Regions from separate parts of the Dactylosporangium sp. CA-139114 genome, predicted to be linked through region 1. Evidence: riboswitches for the same ligand, from Rfam matches in the RefSeq annotation. Region 1 holds a riboswitch; the other holds the start of a gene.
The links. Region 1 has a riboswitch for thiamine pyrophosphate ahead of ACQP2P_RS39765 (ECF transporter S component). Riboswitches for the same ligand answer to the same signal wherever they lie in the genome.
Positions count from the first base shown of each region.

Region 2: linked by a shared signal. The riboswitch ahead of thiS (sulfur carrier protein ThiS) and the one ahead of ACQP2P_RS39765 (ECF transporter S component) in region 1 are both predicted to bind thiamine pyrophosphate.

Region 1 covers NZ_CP192080.1:8,865,265-8,876,046, reverse strand. The annotation lists gene ACQP2P_RS39785 (hypothetical protein) at 1-153, opposite strand, end outside; gene ACQP2P_RS39780 (PHP domain-containing protein) at 150-1,877, opposite strand; gene ACQP2P_RS39775 (energy-coupling factor transporter transmembrane component T family protein) at 1,956-2,711, opposite strand; gene ACQP2P_RS39770 (ABC transporter ATP-binding protein) at 2,738-4,066, opposite strand; gene ACQP2P_RS39765 (ECF transporter S component) at 4,070-4,639, opposite strand; TPP riboswitch at 4,718-4,832, opposite strand; gene ACQP2P_RS39760 (alpha/beta fold hydrolase) at 4,885-5,709, shown strand; gene ACQP2P_RS39755 (acyl-CoA dehydrogenase family protein) at 5,748-7,652, shown strand; gene ACQP2P_RS39750 (hypothetical protein) at 7,717-8,313, opposite strand; gene ACQP2P_RS39745 (hypothetical protein) at 8,341-9,114, opposite strand; gene ACQP2P_RS39740 (ArsR/SmtB family transcription factor) at 9,098-9,349, opposite strand; gene ACQP2P_RS39735 (metal ABC transporter permease) at 9,432-10,304, opposite strand; partial or broken gene ACQP2P_RS39730 (metal ABC transporter ATP-binding protein) at 10,505-10,782, opposite strand, start outside.
Region 2 covers NZ_CP192080.1:8,433,267-8,444,048, forward strand. The annotation lists gene thiC (phosphomethylpyrimidine synthase ThiC) at 1-711, opposite strand, end outside; gene thiD (bifunctional hydroxymethylpyrimidine kinase/phosphomethylpyrimidine kinase) at 784-1,572, opposite strand; gene ACQP2P_RS37735 (thiamine phosphate synthase) at 1,569-2,084, opposite strand; gene ACQP2P_RS37740 (thiazole synthase) at 2,078-2,842, opposite strand; gene thiS (sulfur carrier protein ThiS) at 2,835-3,038, opposite strand; TPP riboswitch at 3,038-3,148, opposite strand; gene thiO (glycine oxidase ThiO) at 3,174-4,217, opposite strand; gene thiE (thiamine phosphate synthase) at 4,214-4,822, opposite strand; gene ACQP2P_RS37760 (aldo/keto reductase) at 4,841-5,821, shown strand; gene ACQP2P_RS37765 (hypothetical protein) at 5,916-6,341, opposite strand; gene ACQP2P_RS37770 (hypothetical protein) at 6,531-6,893, shown strand; gene ACQP2P_RS37775 (hypothetical protein) at 6,886-7,341, shown strand; gene ACQP2P_RS37780 (hypothetical protein) at 7,361-8,143, shown strand; gene ACQP2P_RS37785 (error-prone DNA polymerase) at 8,159-10,782, opposite strand, start outside.

The DNA.
Region 1 (10,782 bases):
GTGGCCCTCGAACACCACCTGGCGAGCACCCTCAGGGGGCTGCTCGGCCTCGGCGCCGACGAGGACCTCCCCGCCGGAGAAGTACGTGAACGCGGGGCGGCCGGCCGCCAGGATGTGATGGTCGGCCGCCTGGACGTCGGGGAACCGCATCACCGGGGGAGGACCCAGATCGGGTTCGCGTAGAACCAGAGGTCCTTCCACGGGTCGGCGTCGCCGAGCACGTCGATCGCCGGGCCGGCCGGGTCGATCGCCGCGCCCAGGTAGCCGGGGGCGGTGCGGTTGCCGTCGGTGCCGCGCACGCGCACGTAGAACGGCTGGTCGGCCACGCCCAGGTCGTAGGTGAACGACACGGTGCCCTTGGCCGGGGTCACCTCGAAGGACTTGACGACCTTGGTGTCGGGGGCCTTGAACGTGTCCCGGTCGGACACGGCGCCCTTGACGGCACCGCGGATGACGTCGACGCGGGCCAGCTTGGGCACGAAGTTCGCCCAGTTCGCCTTGGCGGCCAGCGCGACCTTGATGACCAGCTCGGCGCGCTGGCCGCGGCGCAGCTGCAGCGAGCCGCCCAGGGTGGTGCCGACCGGCGAGCCCTTGACGCGCACCTGCACGTCGAGGCCGTCGATCAGGTGGCCGTGGTCGACCCACACGCGACCGGCGCGCAGGCCGGCCATGACCGCCGCGTAGCTGAAGTTGCTCGAGCCGACGTGGGTGCGGCTGTAGTAGCCGGGCCAGAAGTCACCGGGGGTGAGGTTGGCCGGCTGGCCGTACACCGGGTCGAAGTGGTAGCCGTTGGTGGCGAAGTCCGTGTTGTCGGGGCGCTTCGCCGTCTCCTCGTAGACGACGTGCGAGTCCGAGTTCGCGGTGATCCACCACGCCTTGCCCTCGGCCAGGAGGCTGTCCCAGAGGCCGCCGACGGTGGAGGTCATCCAGTCGAAGCCGCCCCAGGTGCGGTAGCTCTCCGGCGGGTAGCCGGCGAACGAGTTCGCGTTGGGGGCGTTCTCGTAGAAGCCGCGGCCCGCGCCGCCGCCGAGCGGCTTGGCGATGCCGGCGGCCTGGTGGCCGGGGGCGCCCTCGAAGCCGATCGCGATCTGCGGGTTGGCGTCGCGCCAGCCGCGGATCTCGTGCGGCGAGTCGATGCCGTTGCGGGCCGGGTGGTTGGCCAGGAACAGCGCGTCCTGGACCCGCCGCTTGGCGACCTGGTCGCCGAGGAACTTGATGCCGGCGATCGCGAGGGCCTCGGTGACGTTGGCCGGGTTGACCGAGCCCTGCACCGAGCCGTCGAAGGTGCCCTCGAACTCCTTGAGGACCGCGACCTCGTTGGCGCCCGGGTGCACGAAGACCGTGCCGTGCTCGGCGGCCGGGATGTTCCACTCCAGGCCCTGGAAGACCAGCATGTCCTTGTAGTCGTCGCGGGCCCCGCGGATGAGCGGGTTGACCTTGTCGACGCCGATCTTCGAGTGCTGGACGGTGCCGTGGTCGGTGATGACCATCCAGTCCAGGCCGAACGCGGAGGCGTGCCGCACGTGGTCGTCGACCCGGTACATGCCGTCGCTGGAGAACTGGGTGTGGATGTGGTGGTCGCCCGCCAGCCACGTGAGGTTGTTGTTCGACGGGCGGCTGTGGCCGTGGCGGTCCCAGCCGTCGAAGTCGTGGCTGTGCTCGTCGCCGTGCGCGTGCGCGACGCCGGCGTTCGCCAGCGCGCCGCCCGCGGCGGCCGCCGCGCCGAGCAGACCCGCGCGGCGAAGGAACCCGCGGCGGGAGACGTCGCCGGGCGAGAGCTCGCTGTCCGGGATCGACGCGTCGAGCACCGCGGGGACGTCGCCGGCTGCCTGCGGCAGGTCCTCGTGGTGATGGTGGTGGCCGTGACCGTGGCCCATGAACGCTCCTCAGCTGGAATCCGGTGGTTCTCACCGCCGACCCTCGATGCCGTGGGCGAACAACAGGTAGCGATATGCCTATGTGCGTGCGAACTTCAGCGTGACCACCGCTAGCGCGAGGGCCAGGCCGAGGGCCACTACCAGGGCATCCATCCACCCGAATCGGGTATCCCGGGCGATCGTGCGCGGCTCGCCCCGGTCGAATCCGCGGGCCTCCATGGCGGTCGCCAGCCGGATGCCGCGCCGGATGGCCGCGACGAGCAGGCCGAAGAGCGTGGAGAAGGGCCCGGCCTTGGTACCGCGGGCGCGCCGCGCGAGCCGGATCAGCCGGTACTCCCCGGCGAGCAGCGGCGCCAGGCGAAGCGCGGCCAGGGCGCCGATCGCGAACCGGGGCGGGACCCGCAGGTGCGCGACGAGCGAGTCGGCGAGGTCGGTCGGGTCGATGGTCGCGAACACCACGAAGCCCGGCAGCCCGACGGCGAGCAGCCGCAGGGCGTAGCCGACCGCGTTCTCGCGCACGTCGAGCCCGGCGACGTGCGCGACGACCGGCGAGTCCTGGGCTCCCAGCAGCACCGTGAAGCCGAAGATGCCGGCCGCGGAGACCAGGATCGGCCAGCCCCGCCGCCACAGCGTGCCCAGGCCGAGTCCAGTGAACGGCAGCAGCACCAGCAGCGCGCCGATGACGGTCAGCGAGGCGACCGGGTCCAGGGTCGTGACGACGGCCGCGGTCACCAGCAGCGCGGCGAGCAGCTTGGCCACCGCGTCGCGCCGCCCGAGCCACGTCCCGTGCACCGGCGCGGGTCCGGTCGTCGGCGAGGATGCGGTCGTCGGCAAAGGTCCGGTCGTCGGCGAAGGCCCGGTCATCGGCGCAGCTCCAGCCGCCGGTCGCCGATCGCGGCCACGAGCTGCGGGTCGTGGGTGACCAGCACCAGCGCCCGGCCCTCGTCGCGCAGGTCGGCCAGCAGGGTCACCAGCTCCCGCCAGGTGCGCAGGTCCTGCCCGAACGTCGGCTCGTCCAGGACCAGCACCCGGGGCGCGGCGGCGAGCGCGGTCGCGACGCTGAGCCGGCGCTGTTCGCCGCCGGAGAGCGTGAAGGGGTTGGCGAGGGCCAGGCGGTCGAGGTACAGCCGCTGCAGCAGGCGATCGACCGTCGCCTCGGACGCGCCCCCGAGGGCCAGCTCGGCGCGGACGGTGTCGGTGACGAACTGGTGCTCGGGGTTCTGGAACACCGAGCCGATCCGCGTGGCCAGGCTCCGCGCCCGCCAGCGGTGCGGCGGGCGGCCCGCGTCCCGCCCGGCCAGCGCGGCCGAGGCCGTCACCCGCCCGCCCCGCGGCTTCGTCAGGCCGCCGAGCAGCAGCGCGAGGGTCGTCTTGCCGGCGCCGTTGGGGCCCTCGACCGCGAGGGCCTGCCCCGCGCGCACCTCCTCGTCGACGATCGCGGCGGTGTGCGGCAGGGCCAGGCGCTCGGCGGTGAGCAGCGCCTCGCCCGGGGCGGTGGCGGCCGGGCGGACCGGCAGCGGGGCGCCGGGGCTCCAGACCGCGTCGGGGTCGTCGCCGATCACGATCGTCCGGTCGACCAGGGGGAGGGCCTCGTCGACCCGGTGCTCGACCAGCACCAGGGTCGCGTCGAGGTCCTGGATGACCTTGGCGATGGCGGTACGGACGAGCTGCGCCCCCTCCGGATCGAGGTTCGCGGTCGGCTCGTCGAGCAGCAGCAGCCCGGGCCGCAGCGCGATCACGCCGGCGATGGCCAGCCGCTGCTGCTCGCCGCCGGAGAGCGCGGCGGTGCTGCGGGAGCGGTCGTACGGGAAGCCGACGGCGCTCAGCGCGGCGTCGACCCGCGGCCAGATCCCGGCCCGGGGCACGCCGCGGTTCTCCAGGCCGAAGGCGACGTCGTCGCCGGCCCGGCTCATCACGAGCTGGGTCTGCGGGTCCTGGAACACGATCCCCGTCGTGTTGCGCTGCCGGCGCGCGTCGCGGCCGTCGACCAGGACCTCGCCCTCCTGCTCGCCGGAGTCCTCGGCGAGCAGGCCGGCGAGGGCGGCGAGCAGCGTGGACTTGCCGGCCCCGGAGGCGCCGAGCAGCAGGACCCGCTCGCCGTGCTCGATGCGCAGGTCGAGGTGGCGGACCGCCCAGGCCTTGCGCCCGGCGTGCCGCCACCCGAACCCGCGGAATTCGACGGTGCTCAACGCTTAGACGGCAACCCGCTCCCGGCCGGACGGGAAGCGGTCCAGCACGCCCGTGCGCGACAGCGCCCGCTGCAGGGCCCAGCTGCCGCCGCCGGCGACGATCGCGCCGCTGGCCACGACGAGCGCCGCGTAGGTCCACTTCTGGCCGGCCGTGAACGTGTCGCCGTAGTAGACGCTCAGGTCGAACAGCGCGGCGCCCACGCCGGAGAGGGCGCCCGCGACCAGGGCGTTGACGAGTTTGTACCCGCGGTAGCCGGTCGCGGCGAAGCCGAACTCGCCGCCGATGCCCTGCACCAGGCCGGACACCACGACCGTGAGCCCCCACGCCGAGCCGAACAGCGCGGAGACGATCGCGGCGACGAGCTCGGTGTAGAGGCCGGCGCCGGGCTTGCGGATGACCAGCGGCCCGAGGACCGCGGGGACGAGCCACACGCCGTAGATCACCGCGCGCCAGGGCAGCGCGAAGCTCTCCAGGGCGTTCCACAGGTTGTTCCAGGCGTAGAACACCCCGGCGAAGGCCACGGCGATGATGGACGCGACGACGATGTCGACGGTCCGCCAACGGGTCTGCATGGTTGAACCTCCCAGTTCGTGCGAACCAGAAGGAGACGCGACGTCACGCCGGCCCTTGGACGGGCCGACGTGACGGCTGGCGTGAGGTGACCGAGCTCCCTGCGCTGGCATTACCCAGATCAGGTTCGAGGGTCTGCGACGCCGTCGGACGGCCGTCGCACTCTCAGCGCTGTGCGCTCCCCTGTCGGATGTGCAGTTGTTTCCCGACGGTAACAGTGATCGCCGCCGACTCGTAGTCTCTGGTCATGAAAATCACGGCGCGATCGCTCACGTTCGACGTGTTCGACGGCGGCCCTCCCGGCGGGGACCCGGTGCTGCTGCTGCACGGCTTCCCGCAGCACAGCGGCGAGTGGGCGGCGGTCACCCCGCTGCTGCACGCCGCGGGCCTGCGCACCTACGCCCTCGACCAGCGGGGCACCTCGCCGGGCGCCCGTCCGGCGACGGTCGAGGCCTACCGGATCACCGAGTGCGCGCTGGACGTCGTGGCGGTCCTCGACGCGCTGGAGATTCCGGCGGTACACCTGGTGGGGCACGACTGGGGAGCGATCTGCGCCTGGCACGTGGCGCTGCGGCACACCGACCGGGTGCGCACGCTCACGGCGGTTTCGGTGCCGCACCCGCACGCGTCGGCCTACGCCTACGCGCACGACCCGGACCAGCGGGAGCGCTCGGCGTACATCAAGCTCTTCCGGCAGCCGGGCAAGGCCGAGGAGGTGCTGCTGGCCGACTCCGCCCGACGGCTGCGCGGGCTGTTCGCGCCGCTGGAGGACGTCGAGGGGTACGTGCGGCCGCTGCTCGAGCCGGGGGCGCTGACGGCGGCGCTGAACTGGTACCGGGCGATGGGCTCGCGCGACCTCGTCGGGCTGGGGCCCTCGACGGTGCCGACGACGTACGTGTGGAGCGACGGGGACGTGGCGATCGGCCCGGCGGCGGCGCGCGCCTGTGCCGAGCACGTCGCGGCCGACTACCGGTTCGTGCCGCTGGCCGGGGTCAGCCACTGGATCCCCGACGAGGCGCCCGCCGCCGTCGCGGCCGCGATCGTTGGCATAGCCGACGCTACCCGCGGGTAATAACCTGGATGTTCGGGAGCGTCTACCTGGGGGTGTCCATGGTTGCGACGTCGGTGCGCGCGGAACGGGAGGCGCGCAAGGTCATCGAGGAGAACCGCGAGACCGAATGGCGCAAGCCGAGCTTCGGCAAGGAGCTGTTCCTCGGCCGGCTGCGCCTGGATCTCATCGACCCACTGCCGGAGCTCGATCCGGCCGCCGAGGCGCGCGGCGCCGAGTTCCGCGCCAAGCTCGCCGCCTACCTGAGCGCGGAGGTGGACGGCCAGCAGATCGAGCGCGACGCCCACATCCCGGACGAGGTGCTGCGCTCGCTCGGGGAACTGGGCGCCTTCGGGATGAAGATCGACGAGCGGTACGGCGGGCTGGGCCTGACCAATCTCGACTACTGCCGCGCGCTCATGCTCGTCGGCTCGGTCAACCCGTCCATCGGCGCGCTGCTGTCGGCGCACCAGTCGATCGGCGTGCCGCAGCCGCTCAAGCTGGTCGGCAACGACGAGCAGAAGCAGCGCTTCCTGCCCCGCCTGGCCGCCGGGGAGGTGTCCGCGTTCCTGCTCACCGAGCCGGAGGTCGGTTCGTTCCCGGCCGGGCTGCGCACCGCCGCGGTGCCCACCGAGGACGGCGACTACCTGCTCAACGGCGTCAAGCTGTGGGCCACCAACGGCACCCTGGCCACCCTGTTCGTGGTCATGGCGCTGGTGCCCAGGAGCGAGGGGCACAAGGGCGGGATCACCGCGTTCGTGGTCGAGGGCGACGCGCCCGGCGTGACCATCGAGCGGCGCAACGCGTTCATGGGCCTGCGCGGGCTGGAGAACAGCGTCACCCGCTTCCACGACGTGCGCGTGCCCAAGGAGAACGTCATCGGCGGCGAGGGCCAGGGCCTGCGCATCGCGCTGAGCACGCTCAACACCGGCCGGCTGTCGCTGCCGGCGATGTGCGTCGGGGCCGGCAAGTGGTGCCTCGGCGTGGCCCGCGAGTGGGCCGCGGAGCGGGTGCAGATGGGCCGGCCGATCGGCACGTACGAGGCGATCGCCAAGAAGATCGCGTTCATCGCCGGCTCCACCTACGGGATGGAGGCCATGATCGAGGTCTCCTGCCGCCTCGCCGACGACAACCGCAACGACATCCGCATCGAGGCCGCGCTGGTCAAGCTGTACGCCTCGGAGCTGGCCTGGAAGGTCGCCGACGAGCTCGTGCAGATCCGGGGCGGCCGCGGCTACGAGACCGCCGACTCCCTCGCCGCGCGCGGCGAGCGGGCCATCCCGGTCGAGCAGATCCTGCGCGACCTGCGCATCAACCGGATCTTCGAGGGCTCGACGGAGATCATGCACCTGGCCATCGCCCGGGAGGCCGTCGACGCGCACCTCTCGGTCGCGGGCGACATCATCGACCCCGACGCGGGCCTGGGCCGCAAGGCGAAGGCGGCGGGGAAGGCCGGCGGCTTCTACGCCAGGTGGCTGCCGACCCTGGTCGCGGGCAAGGGCCAGTTGCCGGGCGGCTTCGCCGAGTTCGGCGCCCTGGCCCCGCACCTGCGCTACGTCGAGCGGGCCTCGCGCCGGCTGGCCCGCGAGACCTTCTACGCGATGGCGCGCTGGCAGGGCAAGCTCGAGCACAAGCAGGGCTTCCTCGGCCGCGTGGTCGACATCGGGGCCGAGCTGTTCGCGATGTCCGCCGCGTGCGTGAAGGCGCGCACGGAGCTCGCCGAGCGCCCCGAGGGCCTGGAGCTGGCGGACCTGTTCTGCCGGCAGGCCACGCTGCGGGCCGAGGCGCTGTTCGCCGAGCTGTGGACCAACGCCGACTCGGTGGAGGTCTCGGCGGCCAAGCGGGTGCTGGCCGGGCGGTACCTCTCGCTCGAGGAGGGCATCGTGCCGGCCACCACCGACGGTCCCAGCACCGCGGACTGGTCGCCGGGCCCCTCCACGGCCGAGGACGTGCGGCGGCGCTTCTGACGGTTCGACTCGCGGGGCCCCGGTCCGATCGCCGGGGCCCCTTTCCCTGCGCCCGGGCCGGCGTTCAGCGCAGGCCGAGGGAGCGCAGCTCGAGCTCGGCCAGGGCCTCCACCGTCTCCGGGTCGCCGCGGCGCCACCGGGCGGCCACCTCGGGGTCGACCTTGATCAGGCGCTTGAGCGGCTGCGTCGCCAGCGCGCGCAGGGCCAGCAGGTCCCGGCCCGCCGTCACCGTGCGCAGCCTCGCGGCCGACGCCGCCCGCCGCGCCCAGCGCACGCGCAGCGGCAGCCAGACGCCGACGACGAGCAGCACCGGCACCAGCACGACGACCACGGACAGGATCCAGGCCAGGTCGTTGACGATCTCCTGCTGCTCCTTGCCGGCGTTGGCCAGCGAGGTCGCGGCGTTCGCGGCGTTGCGGAACGGGGTCGCGATCGAGTCGCCGACGCCGGGCACCTTGTCGATCTTGTCGCCCGCCGAGCTGAGGTTCGAGGCCAGCCCGTTGCCGGCGCCCTCGAGCTTCTGGCCGGGCACGGCGAGCTTCTGGACGAGGTCGAACAGGCTCATCCCGAGCCGGATCCAGGCGTACACCCACACGACGACGAGCGCGTCGGTCAGGAACTGCCGCAAGGCGACGGGGGCGCGGTCGGCATAGAGCTTCATGGCTCCCAGCGTCGCCTACGCCGCGGGTTATTGCAGTGTCTGGTAGAGGGAATCCGGCGCCTGCTCGACCGTGGCGGAGTCCGGGCGCTCGATCTTGATCGTCCCGCTGCCGAAGTTCGCGAACTTCGCCGTGGTGCTCGACGCGGGCGCGGTGCCGAGCGGCGGGGTGTGCGTGACGAGCTGCGTGACGTAGCCGTTCGCGTCGACCGTGGCCTCGAACGGCACGCTCTTGAGCGCCTCGGTCGCGCCGGCGCCGGCCGCGACCGGGGTCTTGCTCTTGTCCAGGGTGCCGCTGAACGCGCCCGGCCCCGTCCGGGTCACGGTGACGATCTCGCCGGGGAGGGCGCCCAGGCCGGTCGGGCTGCCGGTGGCGTCGAGCCCGAGCTTGGACAGCGACTTGACCTTGGTGACGTCCAGATGCGCCCAGCGGTCGGTGGTGATCCCGGTGACCTGCAGGTACAGGTCGGGGCTGACCAGGACCGCCGAAATGTCGATCTTCCGGTCGGGGGTGAGCAGCTCGGCCTTGTAGGCGGTCGCCTGCTTGGCGGGGTCGGACGCGCCGTCGCCCTGCATCTGCCCGAGCGTGCCGAGGTCCGAGTCGATCGTGAACGACAGCGCGACGCTGTTCGTCTTCGCGACGGCCGCCTTGAACACGGACGCGGGATCGGTCGCCACGGGCGCGGCGCTGCTCGTGGCCGGGGCACCGGACGAGGACGAGGGTTTCGCGCCATCGGAACAGCCGGTCACGGCCAGCGCCGCCACCAGGACCGCCGCCGCGAGGCGCTCAGCCCTCGCGCGCATGGCTGACGGCGTCGGCGACGATGTGCGCGATGTGTTCATCGATCAGAGCGTAGGCGATCTCGCGACCGCGCCGGGAGCCGCGCACGACGCCGGCGCCGCGCAGGACGCGCAGGTGCTGCGACACGAGCGGCTGCGGGGCGCCGAGGGTCTCGACCAGCTCGTGGACGCAGCGCGGCCCGCCGGCGAGCTCGGTCACGATGCGGATGCGCAGCGGCGCGGAGAGGGCCTTGAGCAGTTCGCCGGCGGCCTCGAAGCCGTCGTTCGGGTGCTGATGCGGGTGCTGGTGCTGGTGCTGGTGCGGGTGCCGGTCCGGCGGCTCAGGCGACGGCACTGGGCTCGACCTCCTCCGCCTCGGCGGAGCTGCTGCGATGGCGGGCGCGGCGGGCCGCCCGCAGCGCGGAGACGGCGACGGTCACGGCGAAGAAGCCGGCGATGGCGAGCAGGACGACCGTGGCGCCCGGCCCGGTGTCGATCGCCGTGGACAGCCACACGCCCAGGCCCGACACGAGCAGGCCGATGCCGATCGCGGTCAGCATCGTGGCGCGGAAGCCGCGGGTGATCTGCTGGGCCGTCGCCACCGGGACGACCATGAGCGCGCTGACCAGCAGCAGGCCGACGGCGCGCATGGCCACCGTGACGGTGACGGCCGTGGTGATGGCGAGGATCAGGTTCAGGGTGCGCACCGGCAGGCCGGACACGCGGGCGTACTCCTCGTCGTGGCACACCGCGAACAGCCAGGGCCGCAGCAGGATCGCCACCGCCAGCACGGCGACGCCCAGGATCAGCATGACCGTCAGGTCCTGGCGGTTCGTGGTGAGGGGGCTGCCGAAGAGGTACGTCACCAGACTCCGGCTGCTCTGCTCGTCCGACAGGTTCACGAGGACCACGCCGCCGGAGATGCCGCCGTAGAACAGCATGGACAGGGCGATGTCGCCCGAGGTGCGGCCGCGCTCGCGGACCAGCTCGATGACCACGGCGCCGGCCGCGGCGGCCAGGACCGCCATGATCACGGGGGAGCGGTGCAGCAGCAGGCCGAGGCCGACGCCCGTGAGCGCGACGTGACCGAGGCCGTCGCCGATCAGGGAGAGGCGCCGCTGCACCAGGTAGGTGCCGATCGCGGGCGCGGACGCGCCGGTGATGAGCGCGCCGAGCAGGGCGCGGATCATGAAGTCGTAGGCGAAGATGCTCACGCCGGCCCCGCTCAGGCCGCGGCGACGTTCGGGCGCACGTGCCCGTCGGCCGCGGTGTGGACGCCGGCCGCGACGTGGATGTCGGCCGTGGTGTGGACGCCGGCTGCGACGTGGACGTCGGCCGTGGTGTGGACGTGGCCGTCGGGCGCCGGGTGGGCGTGCACGTGCGGGTCGGCGGCGGCGCGGTGGCCGGCGTCGGCGTGGGGGTGCACGTGGTCGTTGTCGGTCTCCGGCGGGGCGCCGTCGTGCACGATCTCGCCGCGGCTCACCACGACCGCGCGGGTGATCAGGGGGCGCAGCGGGCCCAGCTCGTGCGCGACGAAGACGACCGTGCCGCCCTGGGTCACGAAGCGGCGCAGGCAGCCGGCGAACAGCTCCTGGCTCACCGCGTCCACGCCGGCCGTCGGCTCGTCCAGCACCAGCAGCTCCGGGCCGCCGGCCAGGGCGCGGGCGATGAGCACCCGCTGCTGCTGGCCGC
Region 2 (10,782 bases), 430 kb from region 1:
GGCCATGATCGAGCCGCCGCGGGACACGATGCCGGTGACCCGCCGGACGGTCATGGGCACGTAGCGCAGCAGCACCCCGGCGTGCACGGTCATGTAGTCGACGCCCTGCTCGGCCTGCTCGATGACGGTGTCGCGGTACGCCTCCCAGGTCAGCCGGGTGGGATCGCCGCCGACCTTCTCGAGGGCCTGGTAGATGGGCACGGTACCGATGGGCACCGGGGAGTTGCGCACGATCGCCTCGCGGGTGGCGTGGATGTGCCGGCCCGTGGACAGGTCCATGACGGTGTCCGCGCCCCAGCGGGTGGCCCAGGCCAGCTTGGCGACCTCCTCCTCGACGCCGGAGGAGACGGCGCTGGTGCCGATGTTGGCGTTGACCTTCACGAGGAACCGGGAGCCGATGACCATCGGCTCGCTCTCGGGGTGGTTGACGTTGTTGGGCAGGATGGCCCGGCCGGCGGCGATCTCGGAGCGCACCAGCTCCGGCTCGACGCCCTCCCGGATCGCCGCGAACCGCATCTCGCGGGTGATCACGCCCTGGCGCGCGTAGTGCAGCTGCGTGCGCTCGACCGGGCCGCGCTCGGCGATCCACGCGGCGCGCAGCGGCGGGTCGCTGACCGGTCCGGACGTGTCGTACAGCCGGACGGGCGGGTTGTCGCCGGAGAGCTGCACCTCGGCGAAGGGCACTCCCTCGACGAAAACCTTACGTTTCATGACAAACCTCCCATAAAAGGGCATGGATGACCTGAGGAAGCGGCGACGTCGACGCCTGCAGAGCGGTGGTGCCTAGAAGGGGCCCCAGGCCAGCGGGCCGTGGCCGGCGCCCAGGGTCCAGGACGCCGAGCGGGTGAGGGCCGAGTGGACGTAGGACTTGGCGCGCGCGAGGGCGACCGGCAGCTCGTCGCCGGCCGCGAGCCGGGCGGCGGTCGCGGCGGCGAAGGTGCAGCCGGTGCCGTGGTTGTTGGTCGTGTCGATCCAGGGGGCGCTCAGCAGCGAGGTCTGGCCGTCGTACCAGACCGCGTCGACGGCCTCGGCACTCCCCCGCAGGTGGCCGCCCTTGACCACGACGCACCGGGGCCCGAAGGCGGCCAGGTCCCCGGCGGCCTTCGCGGCGTCGTCGGCGTCGAGCACCTCGCGGCCGAGCAGCACGGAGGCCTCGCGCAGGTTCGGCGTGACCACGGCGGCGTGCGGGAAGAGCAGGTCGAGGTACGCGCGCTCGGCGTCGGCGGTGAAGAGCCGGTCGCCGGAGGAGGCCACGAGCACCGGGTCGACCACCAGGTTCGGCAGCCGCGGGGCGAGCCGGGCCACGAGCGCGACGGTGTCCGGGGAGGCCAGCATGCCGGTCTTCACCCCGGCGACGGGCAGGTCGTCGAGGACGGCCTCGAGCTGGGCCTCGACGAACCCCGGGTCGACGGCGGAGATGGCCCGCACGCCCGCCGTGTTCTGCGCGGTGAGCGCGGTGATGACGCTGGTGCCGAAGACGTCGTGCGCGGCGAAGGTCTTGAGGTCGGCCTGGATTCCGGCGCCGCCCCCGGAGTCGGAGCCGGCGATGGTGAGCGCCACGGGCGGGTTCATGCGGCCAGCAGCTCCTTGACCAGGCGGGCCGGGTCCTCGGCGCGCATGACGGCACCCATCACGGCCACCCCGGCGGCGCCCTCGTCGAGGCAGTCGCGGACGCGGCCGGGGGTGTCGACGCCGCCGAGCGCGAAGACCGGCACGGGCGCGGCCATCGCCATGCGGCCCAGCGCGGCCAGGCCCAGCGGCGGGCCGTAGCCGGGCTTGCTGCGCGTGGCGAAGATCGGCGAGAGGGTCACGTAGTCGACGGGGTCGTCCCCGGCCGCGACCAGCTCCTCGAGCCCGTGGCACTTGCGCAGCGCCCCGTCCTCCTCCAGCAGCAGCCGGCCGCCGACCTGGTCGAGGAGGCTGCGCAGGGTGGCCGCGAGCTTGAGCCGGCGCCGCGGCGGGAGGTCGTGCTCGCGCAGGACCACCACCCGGGCCCCGCCGTCGACGGCGCCCGCGATCACCTCGTCGAGCGGGCGCCCGGTCTGCCGGCGGTCGGTGAAGACGATGAGGCCGGGCTCTACCACGGCATACCTCCGGTCGGGCTGGATGCGGTCGCGTGCAGGCGCCGGGGGATGCGCCCGGCCAGGTGGGCCAGCCGCCCGGCCCGCACCGCGAGGCGCATCGCCTCGGCCATGCGCGCCGGGTGCTCGGCCCGGGTGACGGCGGAGGCGAGCAGCACGCCGTCGCAGCCCAGCTCCATCGCGAGGGCCGCGTCGGAGGCGGTGCCGATCCCGGCGTCGAGGATGACCGGGACGGTGACGAGCCGCCGGATGAGCGCGATGTTGTGCGGGTTGCGGATGCCCAGGCCGGAGCCGATGGGGGCGCCGAGCGGCATGACGGCCGCGCAGCCCACGTCGGCGAGGCGCTGGGCGAGGACGGGGTCGTCGCTGGTGTACGGCAGGACGGTGAACCCGTCCCCGACGAGCCGCGCGGCCGCGTCGAGCAGCTCGACCCCGTCGGGCAGCAGGGTCTCCTCGTCGCCGATCATCTCGAGTTTCACCCAGGCGGTGCCGAAGGCCTCGCGGGCGAGGTGGGCGAGCTTGACCGCCTCGGTCGCCGTGTAGCAGCCGGCCGTGTTGGGCAGCACGCGCACCCCGCAGCGCTCGACGACGTCGAGCAGCGAGGGCGCGGCCGGGTCGAGCCGGCGCAGGGCGACGGTGACGAGCGCGGTCTCGCTGGCCCGGATGGCCGCCTCGAGGGCCGCGTGGCTGGTCGCCCCGCCGGTGCCCAGGATGAGCCGGGACGGCAGCTCCACGCCGTCCAGCACGAGGGCGTCAGCCACCCTGCACCGCCGTCAGCACCTCGACCTGGTCGCCCTCGGCCGGGCGGGTCTGCTCCCAGCGCGACCGGGGCACCACGTCACCGTTGAGGGCGACGGCGATCCCGCGCGGGTCCTCTCCGGCGAGCGCCTTCACCACGTCGGCGACGGTGATGCCCTCGTCGACGGTCGATGCGACGGCGTTGACCACAAGCTGCATGGAACTCACTCCTGCCTCCCTGCGCCGGCATGATCCGGATCAGGTTCTACGGTCGGGGGCTCACAGCCCCCCTCTCAGCCCGGTCGCACCGGACTCCCGTGGGGTACGCGTCCGACGATAACGCCGCCGGAGCCGTCAGGTAAAGCGCCCGGCCCCGAAGGCCCGCACGTCCACCCCGGTCGCGCCGAGCAGCGCCAGCTCGGCAACGGCCGCGGCGGTCGCCGGGGCCAGCAGCACCCCGTTGCGGTGGTGGCCGGTGGCGACGATCACCCCGGATTCGAGCCGGTCGATGACCGGGGCGTTGTCGGGCGTGCCCGGGCGCAGGCCGGCGAGGGTCTCGGCCAGGACGAGCTCGGCGACCCCGGGCAGGAGGTCGGCGGCCGGCTGGAGCAGGTCCAGCACGCCGCCGGCGGTGACCGTGGTGTCGGGCCCGCGCTCCTCCTCGGTGGCGCCGACGACCAGCTCGCCGTCGCGGCGCGGCACGAGGTACACGTCCCGGCCCCGGGCCACGCCCCGCACGACGTGGCGCAGCAGCGGCTCGGCGCCCCGCAGCCGCAGCAGCTGGCCCTTCACCGGGCGCACCGGCAGCCCGGTCAGCGCGGCCGAGGCGGCACCGGCCGCGACGATGATCACATCGTCCCGCAGCGTGGACGGGTCGGCGACGTCCCGCGCCTCGAACCGCACCGGCAGGGTGCGCAGGGCCCGCAGCAGGAGCCGGGGATCGACCTGGTGATCGCCGGGGGCGAGGGCACCGCCGCGGACCCGCGGGGCGAGCAGCGGCTCGCGCTCGCGCAGCTCGCGGCCGGTGAGCGGCTCGATCGCGGTGCCGGCGCGGCGGTAGAAGCCGATGAGGCGGTCGATCTCGGCCTGGTCGTCGGCGGTGAGCGCGACGAGGAGGGTGCCGTCGGTGCGGTACGAGATCGGCAGTGCGGTCCGGGCCTCGACCCGCGCGGCGAACGAGGGCCAGCGGCGCATCGACTCGAGCATCAGCGCCTGCAGATCCTCCTCGCCGAAGACGGCCTCGGCCGTGGGCGCGAGCATCCCGGCCGCGACCAGCCCGGCGCCCCGCCCCGGGTCGGCGTCGTACACCGTGATGTCGCCGGCCCCCCGCTCGACGAGCTCGAAGGCGACGCTGAGCCCGATGATCCCGCCGCCCACGATGCCGATGCTCATGCTCATGCCGAGAACTCCAAGGCCGCCGCGTACGGGTCCGCCGCGCCGCTGATCGCGCCCACCACGGCGACGGCGTGCGCCCCGGCCGCGAACAGCTCGCCGGCCCGGGCCGCGGTCACCCCGCCGATCGCCACCACCGGCACGGGCACCGCCTCGGCCACCGCGCGCACCCCGGCCGGGCCGATCGCGTCGGGCAGGCCGCTCTTCGTGGTGGTCGCGAACGCGGGCCCGACGCCGAGGTACGAGGCCCCGTCGGCGACCGCCCGGCGCGCCGTGTGCGGATCGCGGGCGGTCGCGCCGAGGATCGCGTGCGGGCCGAGGATGCGCCGGGCGGCGGCCACCGGCAGGTCGTCGGCGCCGACGTGCCCGCCGTCGGCCCCGGCCGCGAGCGCGAGGTGCAGCCGGTCGTTGACCAGGCACGTGCGGCCCAGCTCGCGGCACATGGCCAGCACGCGCACGGTCAGCTCGAAGGCCTCCCGATCGGTCAGGGCGTCCTCGGGGCGCACCTGCACCGTGTCGAAGCCCGCGCGCAGGGCCGCGGCGACGACCTCGAGCGGGTTGCGGCCGGGCCGGGTGTCGGTCACGAGATGCAGTCGTCCGAGGGTGGGCACCGCGATAGTTTTTCAGACATGCAGCAAGTGCGACTCGGCCGGACCGGCCTGCAGGTCTCTGAAATCTGTCTCGGCATGATGAGCTACGGCGACCCGGCCCAGCGCCCGTGGGCGCTGGACGAGGAGGGCGCCGACCCGTTCGTGCGCCGCGCCGCCGAGGCCGGGATCACGTTCTTCGACACCGCCGACGTCTACTCCCTCGGCGCCAGCGAGGTGATCACGGGCCGGCTGCTGGCGAAGTACTTCCAGCGCCGCGACGACTACGTCCTGGCCACGAAGGTCCATGGCCGGATGAGCGACGCCCCCAACGACGGCGGCCTGTCCCGCAAGCACATCCTGGCGGGCATCGACGACTCGCTGCGCCGGCTCGGCACCGACTACGTCGACCTCTACCAGATCCACCGCTGGGACCCGGCCACCCCGATCGAGGAGACGATGCAGGCCCTGCACGACGTCGTCCGCGCCGGCAAGGCCCGCTACATCGGGGCGTCCAGCATGTACGCCTGGCAGTTCTCCAAGGCCCAGTACCTCGCCCGCGAGCACGGCTGGACCCCGTTCGTGTCGATGCAGAACCACTGCAACCTGGTGTACCGCGAGGAGGAGCGCGAGATGATCCCGCTCTGCGCGGACCAGGGCGTCGGGGTGATCCCCTGGAGCCCCCTGGCCCGCGGTCTGCTGGCCGGCAACCGGGGCCGCGGCGGCGAGCGGCGCACGACCCGGGCGAACAACGACCCGTACGGCGACCAGCTGTACACCGAGGCCGACTTCAACGTCGTGGACGCCAACGCCGCCCTGGCCGCCGAGCGCGGCGTCTCCCCGGCCCAGACGGCCCTGGCCTGGCTGCTGTCGAAGCCCGCGGTGACGGCCCCGATCGTCGGCGCGACGAAGCTGCACCACCTGGAGGACGCCATCGCGGCGACGGAGCTGTCGCTGGACGAGCGGGAGGTCGAACGCCTCGAGTCCCCGTACGTCCCCCACCCCGTCCTCGGCCACGCCTGAGGACCCGCCGGACGCACGAGTGCCCGGCCGGGGCGAGCCGGCCGGGCACTCGCTGTGCTCGGTGCTTGATGCTGGGGTGTGATGCGGGGTGGGACTAGTTGCCCGCGACGCCGAACTGGGCCTCGCCACCCGCCGAGTGGAACTCGGTGCCGTCGACGAACGACTTGCCGAAGCTGTTCTCGAGCTGGTCGAGCTCGCTGAAGTTGGCCTGGTGGGCGTTCTCGCTGCTCTCGGCCGCGAAGACGTGGTCGTCGGAGGTCGCGTCGTGCGAGTAGTTCGTGTAGTCGTCCGACTCGTAGTGCACGGCCGCCGGCGCGTCGTACTCGACGTGGTGACCCTGCGAGAAGTCCGTCGAGTCCGTGTCGTGGTGGCCCTCCTCGTACACGCCGAACTGGCTGCTGGCGTCGGCCTCCGAGCCCGCGGCGTGGTGCATCTGGTCCAGCGAGCCCTGCTCCTGACCGGCCTCGTAGTGGCCGAAGTCCACGTCGTGCCCGGTGTCGCCGGCGTCGAAGTCGCTCATTGTCGTTCCCCTTGGTCGTCGTGTTTCGCTGCGATGAACGGTACGGCCACGGTGGCGCGGAACAATCCCGGAAATGTGCCAGTGGCGGGTAGCCGACAGAAGTGAACCACGCTCGCGGAGCCGGGCCTGTCCTTCCTCCGGCCGAGACCTCCGGCCCGGACATCCGGCGCGGCCGGATACGCTTCGGCCGTGATCGGGCCGCTGGCAGTCGCCACCCACGTGCTGTCGCTCGCGCTCGCCGTCTGGGCGTTCGTGGAGTTCTTCCGGCAGCGCGAGCCCTCCCGGCCGCTGTTCGCGGGCCTCTGGCTGGTCGAGGCGCTGGTGCTCGTGCAGGTCGTGGTGCTCGTGGTGCGGCTGGCGGGCGGCGGCGAGCCGCGCGGCGGGGACCTGGTCACGCTCATCGGATACCTGCTCACCGCGGTTCTGCTCCCCCCGGCCGGCATCGTGCTGGCCCGCATGGAGCCGACCCGCTGGGGATCCCTGCTCATCGGCGCGGCGGCGGTCATCGTGCCCGTGCTCATCCTGCGACTCGGACAGATCTGGAATGGCTGACACACCCACCTCCACCGGTCCGGCCGGCAAGCCCCTGAACCGCGGCTTCGGGCGCGTGCTCGTGTTCGTCTACGGCGTCTTCGCGCTGTCGGCGAGCGCCCGGGCCGGCGTGCAGATCGGCACCAAGTTCTCCGAGGCCCCGCTGGCCTACTCGCTGTCCGCGCTCGCCGCGCTCGTCTACATCGTGGCCACCGTCGCCCTGGCCCGCTCCAGCGCCACCTCGCGCCGGGTCGCCTGGTTCGCGGTCGGGTTCGAGCTGCTCGGGGTGCTCGCCGTGGGCACCGCGAGCCTCGTGGACGGCAAGGCGTTCCCGGACGCGACGGTCTGGTCGGACTACGGGCAGGGGTACGGGTACGTCCCCCTGGTCCTGCCGTTCATCGGACTCTTCTGGCTGTGGCGCACGAAGCGACACGAACCCGTCGCGGAGACGACAGCGGCGAAGGGCTGACTGCCCCACGATTCGCGGCATGACCACTTCCCGCGGGCCGGCCATCATCATGTACCTGGTGGGGGCGTTCGAGTTCGTGCTCGGCGCCGTCTTCTTCTCGGTCGGGAACTTCGTGCCCGAGGTGCGGACCACCTTCATGCTGGTCGGCGGCGGGCTCGCGGGCACCGCCGTGATCCTGATCCTGGTCGGCACGCGTTTGCACCGGCGGTTCCGGGAGGCCCAGGAGGTGCGCGAGCGCGGGGTGCGCGGCACCGCGCAGGTGCTCGGCGCCCGCCAGACCGGGGTCTACCTGAACGAGCAGCCGCAGGTCGCCCTCCAGCTGCGCATCACCGCGCCCGGGCACGGGACCTACGACACGACGGTCAAGGAGTACGTGCCGCTCGTCGCGACCGGCATGCTCGGCACCGGCCGCCCGCTCACGGTCCTCGTCGACCCGCTGGACCCGGCCCGGGTCGTGATCGAGTGGTCCTTCGCCCCCGCCCAGGCCGCCGCCCCGCCCGCGGCGCCCCCGGCCGCGTCCGCGTTCGCGAAGGAGAAGATCCTCGCCACGGGGCTGCCCGGCACCATCCGGGTGCTCGCCGCCGAGTTCGCGGGCAGCCTGGACGAGCAGGGGCGGCCGGTGTACTCCACCCAGCTGCACATCACCGTCGAGGGCCGGGCCCCGGTCGCCGGGCCGGCCGTGTTCGCGGTGCCGCTCGATCGCGTCTCGGTGATGCAGCCCGGCGGCGTGATCCCGATCAAGGCGGACCCGTCCGACCCGATGCGGTTCGCGGCCGACTGGGACCGGCTCGCGACCGGGTGAGCGGCCCCGCGGGACTCAGCGGAAGTCGCGGCTCGAGGAGCGGATCGGCAGGCTCAGCACCGCCAGGTGATCGGCCCGCAGGTTGAGCACGCCCTCGGCCTTCTCGAGCACCCCGCGGATCACCATCGCGTTCGCCGTTCGCGCGACCTTGCGGTACCGCTGCCAAAGCCCCGGCGTGCAGGTCACGTTCAGCATCCCGGTCTCGTCCTCGAGGTTGATGAACGTGACCCCGCCCGCCGTGGCCGGGCGCTGGCGGTGGGTGACGATCCCGCCGACCGACACCCGGCGCCCGGCCGAGACCCCGTGCAGGGCCTCGACCGGGACGGCGCCGATGGTGTCGAGGTAGGGGCGGGCGAACTGGGCCGGGTGCGCGTCCGGGGCCAGGCCGGTCGCCCACACGTCGGCGACCATCCGCTCGACCGCGTCCATCCCGGGCAGCATCGGGGCGTGCTGGCCGCCGACCGTGCCGGGCAGCCGGTTCGCCGTCTCGCGGGCCGCGGCGCCGGCCGCCCACAGCGCCTCGCGCCGGGTGAGCCCGAGGCTCGCGAAGGCGTCCGCGGTCGCCAGTGCCTCCAGGTGTACCGCCGACAGGCCGGCCCGCCGCGCGACGTCGGTCAGCGAGGTGTAGGGGCCGCCCTCCGCCCGGACCGCCGCGATGCGCTCGGCCACCGCGTCGCCCAGCGTGCGCACGGACTTGAAGCCGAGCCGGACGGCGGGGCCGCCGCGGCCCCAGTCGCGCGGGGCGTCCGGGATCTCGTCCAGGTGCTCCCCCTCCAGCGTCGCCGCCGCGGCGCTCGCGTTGATGTCGGGCCGGCGCACCTCCACCCCGTGCCGGCGGGCGTCGTCGACCAGGGACTGCGGCGAGTAGAAGCCCATCGGCTGGGCGTTGAGCAGCGCGGCGCAGAACGCGGCCGGGTGATATCGCTTGAGCCACGCGCTCGCGTAGACCAGGTAGGCGAAGCTCATCGCGTGGCTCTCCGGGAAGCCGTAGTTGGCGAACGCGGCCAGCTTGTCGAACAGCTCCACGGCCAGGGGGCCGGTGATGCCGTTGCGGGCCATGCCGGCGAAGAGCCGGTCGCGGATCGCGCCCATCCGCTCCATCGAGCGCTTCGAGCCCATGGCCCGGCGCAGCTCGTCGGACTCGGCGGGGGTGAACCCGGCGACGTCGATGGCCATCTGCATGAGCTGCTCCTGGAACAGCGGCACGCCGAGGGTCTTACGCAGCGAGGGCTTGAGCAGCTCGTGCGGATAGGTGATCTCCTCCTGGCCGTTCTTGCGGCGGATGTACGGGTGCACGGAGCCGCCCTGGATCGGACCCGGTCTGATCAGCGCGACCTCGACGACCAGGTCGTAGAACTCGCGGGGCTTGAGCCGCGGCAGGGTCGCCATCTGGGCCCGGCTCTCCACCTGGAACACGCCCACGGAGTCGGCGCGGCAGAGCATGTCGTACACCTCGGGGTCGTCCAGGGGCATGTGCGCGATGTCCAGCTCGGAGTCGATCATCTCGAAGGCGTACCGCAGCGCCGAGAGCATGCCCAGGCCCAGCAGGTCGAACTTGACCAGCCCGACGGCCGCGCAGTCGTCCTTGTCCCACTGCAGGACGGTCCGGTTCTCCATGCGGGCGTGCTCGACCGGGCACACCTCGATCACGGGCCGGTCGCAGATGACCATGCCGCCGGAGTGGATGCCGAGGTGCCGCGGGAACGTGAGCAGCTCGTTGGCGAAGTCCACGACGGGCTTGGGAATCTCCTCCATCTCCCCGGCGTTCATGGCGCCCCAGCGCTCGACCTGTTTGCTCCACGCGTCCTGCTGCCCCGGCGAGTGGCCGAACGCCTTGGCCATGTCGCGGACGGCGGACTTCGGGCGGTACGAGATGACGTTGGCGACCTGGGCCGTGAACGTGCGCCCGTACTTGCCGTAGACGTGCTGGATGACCTCCTCGCGCCGGTCGGACTCGATGTCGATGTCGATGTCCGGCGGCCCGTCGCGCTCCGGTGACAGGAAGCGCTCGAACAGCAGCCCCCAGCGCACCGCGTCGACATTGGTGATCTTGAGCGCGTAGCAGACCGCGGAGTTGGCCGCCGAGCCCCGGCCCTGGCAGTAGATGCCGTTGTCGCGGCAGAAGGTGACGATGTCGTGGACCACCAGGAAGTACCCCGGAAAATCCAGCTCCTCGATCAGCGCCAGCTCGTGCTCGAGCTGTTCGTGGGCCTTCTGGTTGCCGGGGTACCGCTCCTTCGCCCCCTCCGCCGTGAGGTGCCGCAGCCACTCCATCTCGCTCACGCCGGGCCGGGGCACCGGGTAGGCGGGCAGGTTCGGGGCCACCAGCTGCAGGTCGAAGGCGAGCTCGCGGCCGAGTCTCGCCGCGTTCGGCACGGCATCGGGGAAGGCGGCGAACCGGCGGGCCATCTCCTCGCCGGAGCGCAGGTAGGCCGAGCCGGCGGCCGGGAGCCAGCCGTCGATCTCGTCGAGGCTGCGGCGGGCCCGGACCGCGGCCAGCGCGGTGGCGAGCCTGCGCTGCCGGGGCTGGGCGTAGTGGACGTTGTTGGTGGCGATGGTCGTGAGGCCGGGGTTCAGGCCCGCCAGGGCGTCGTTGCGTTCGTCGTCCAGGGGGTCGCCGTGCGAGGTCAGCTCGACGA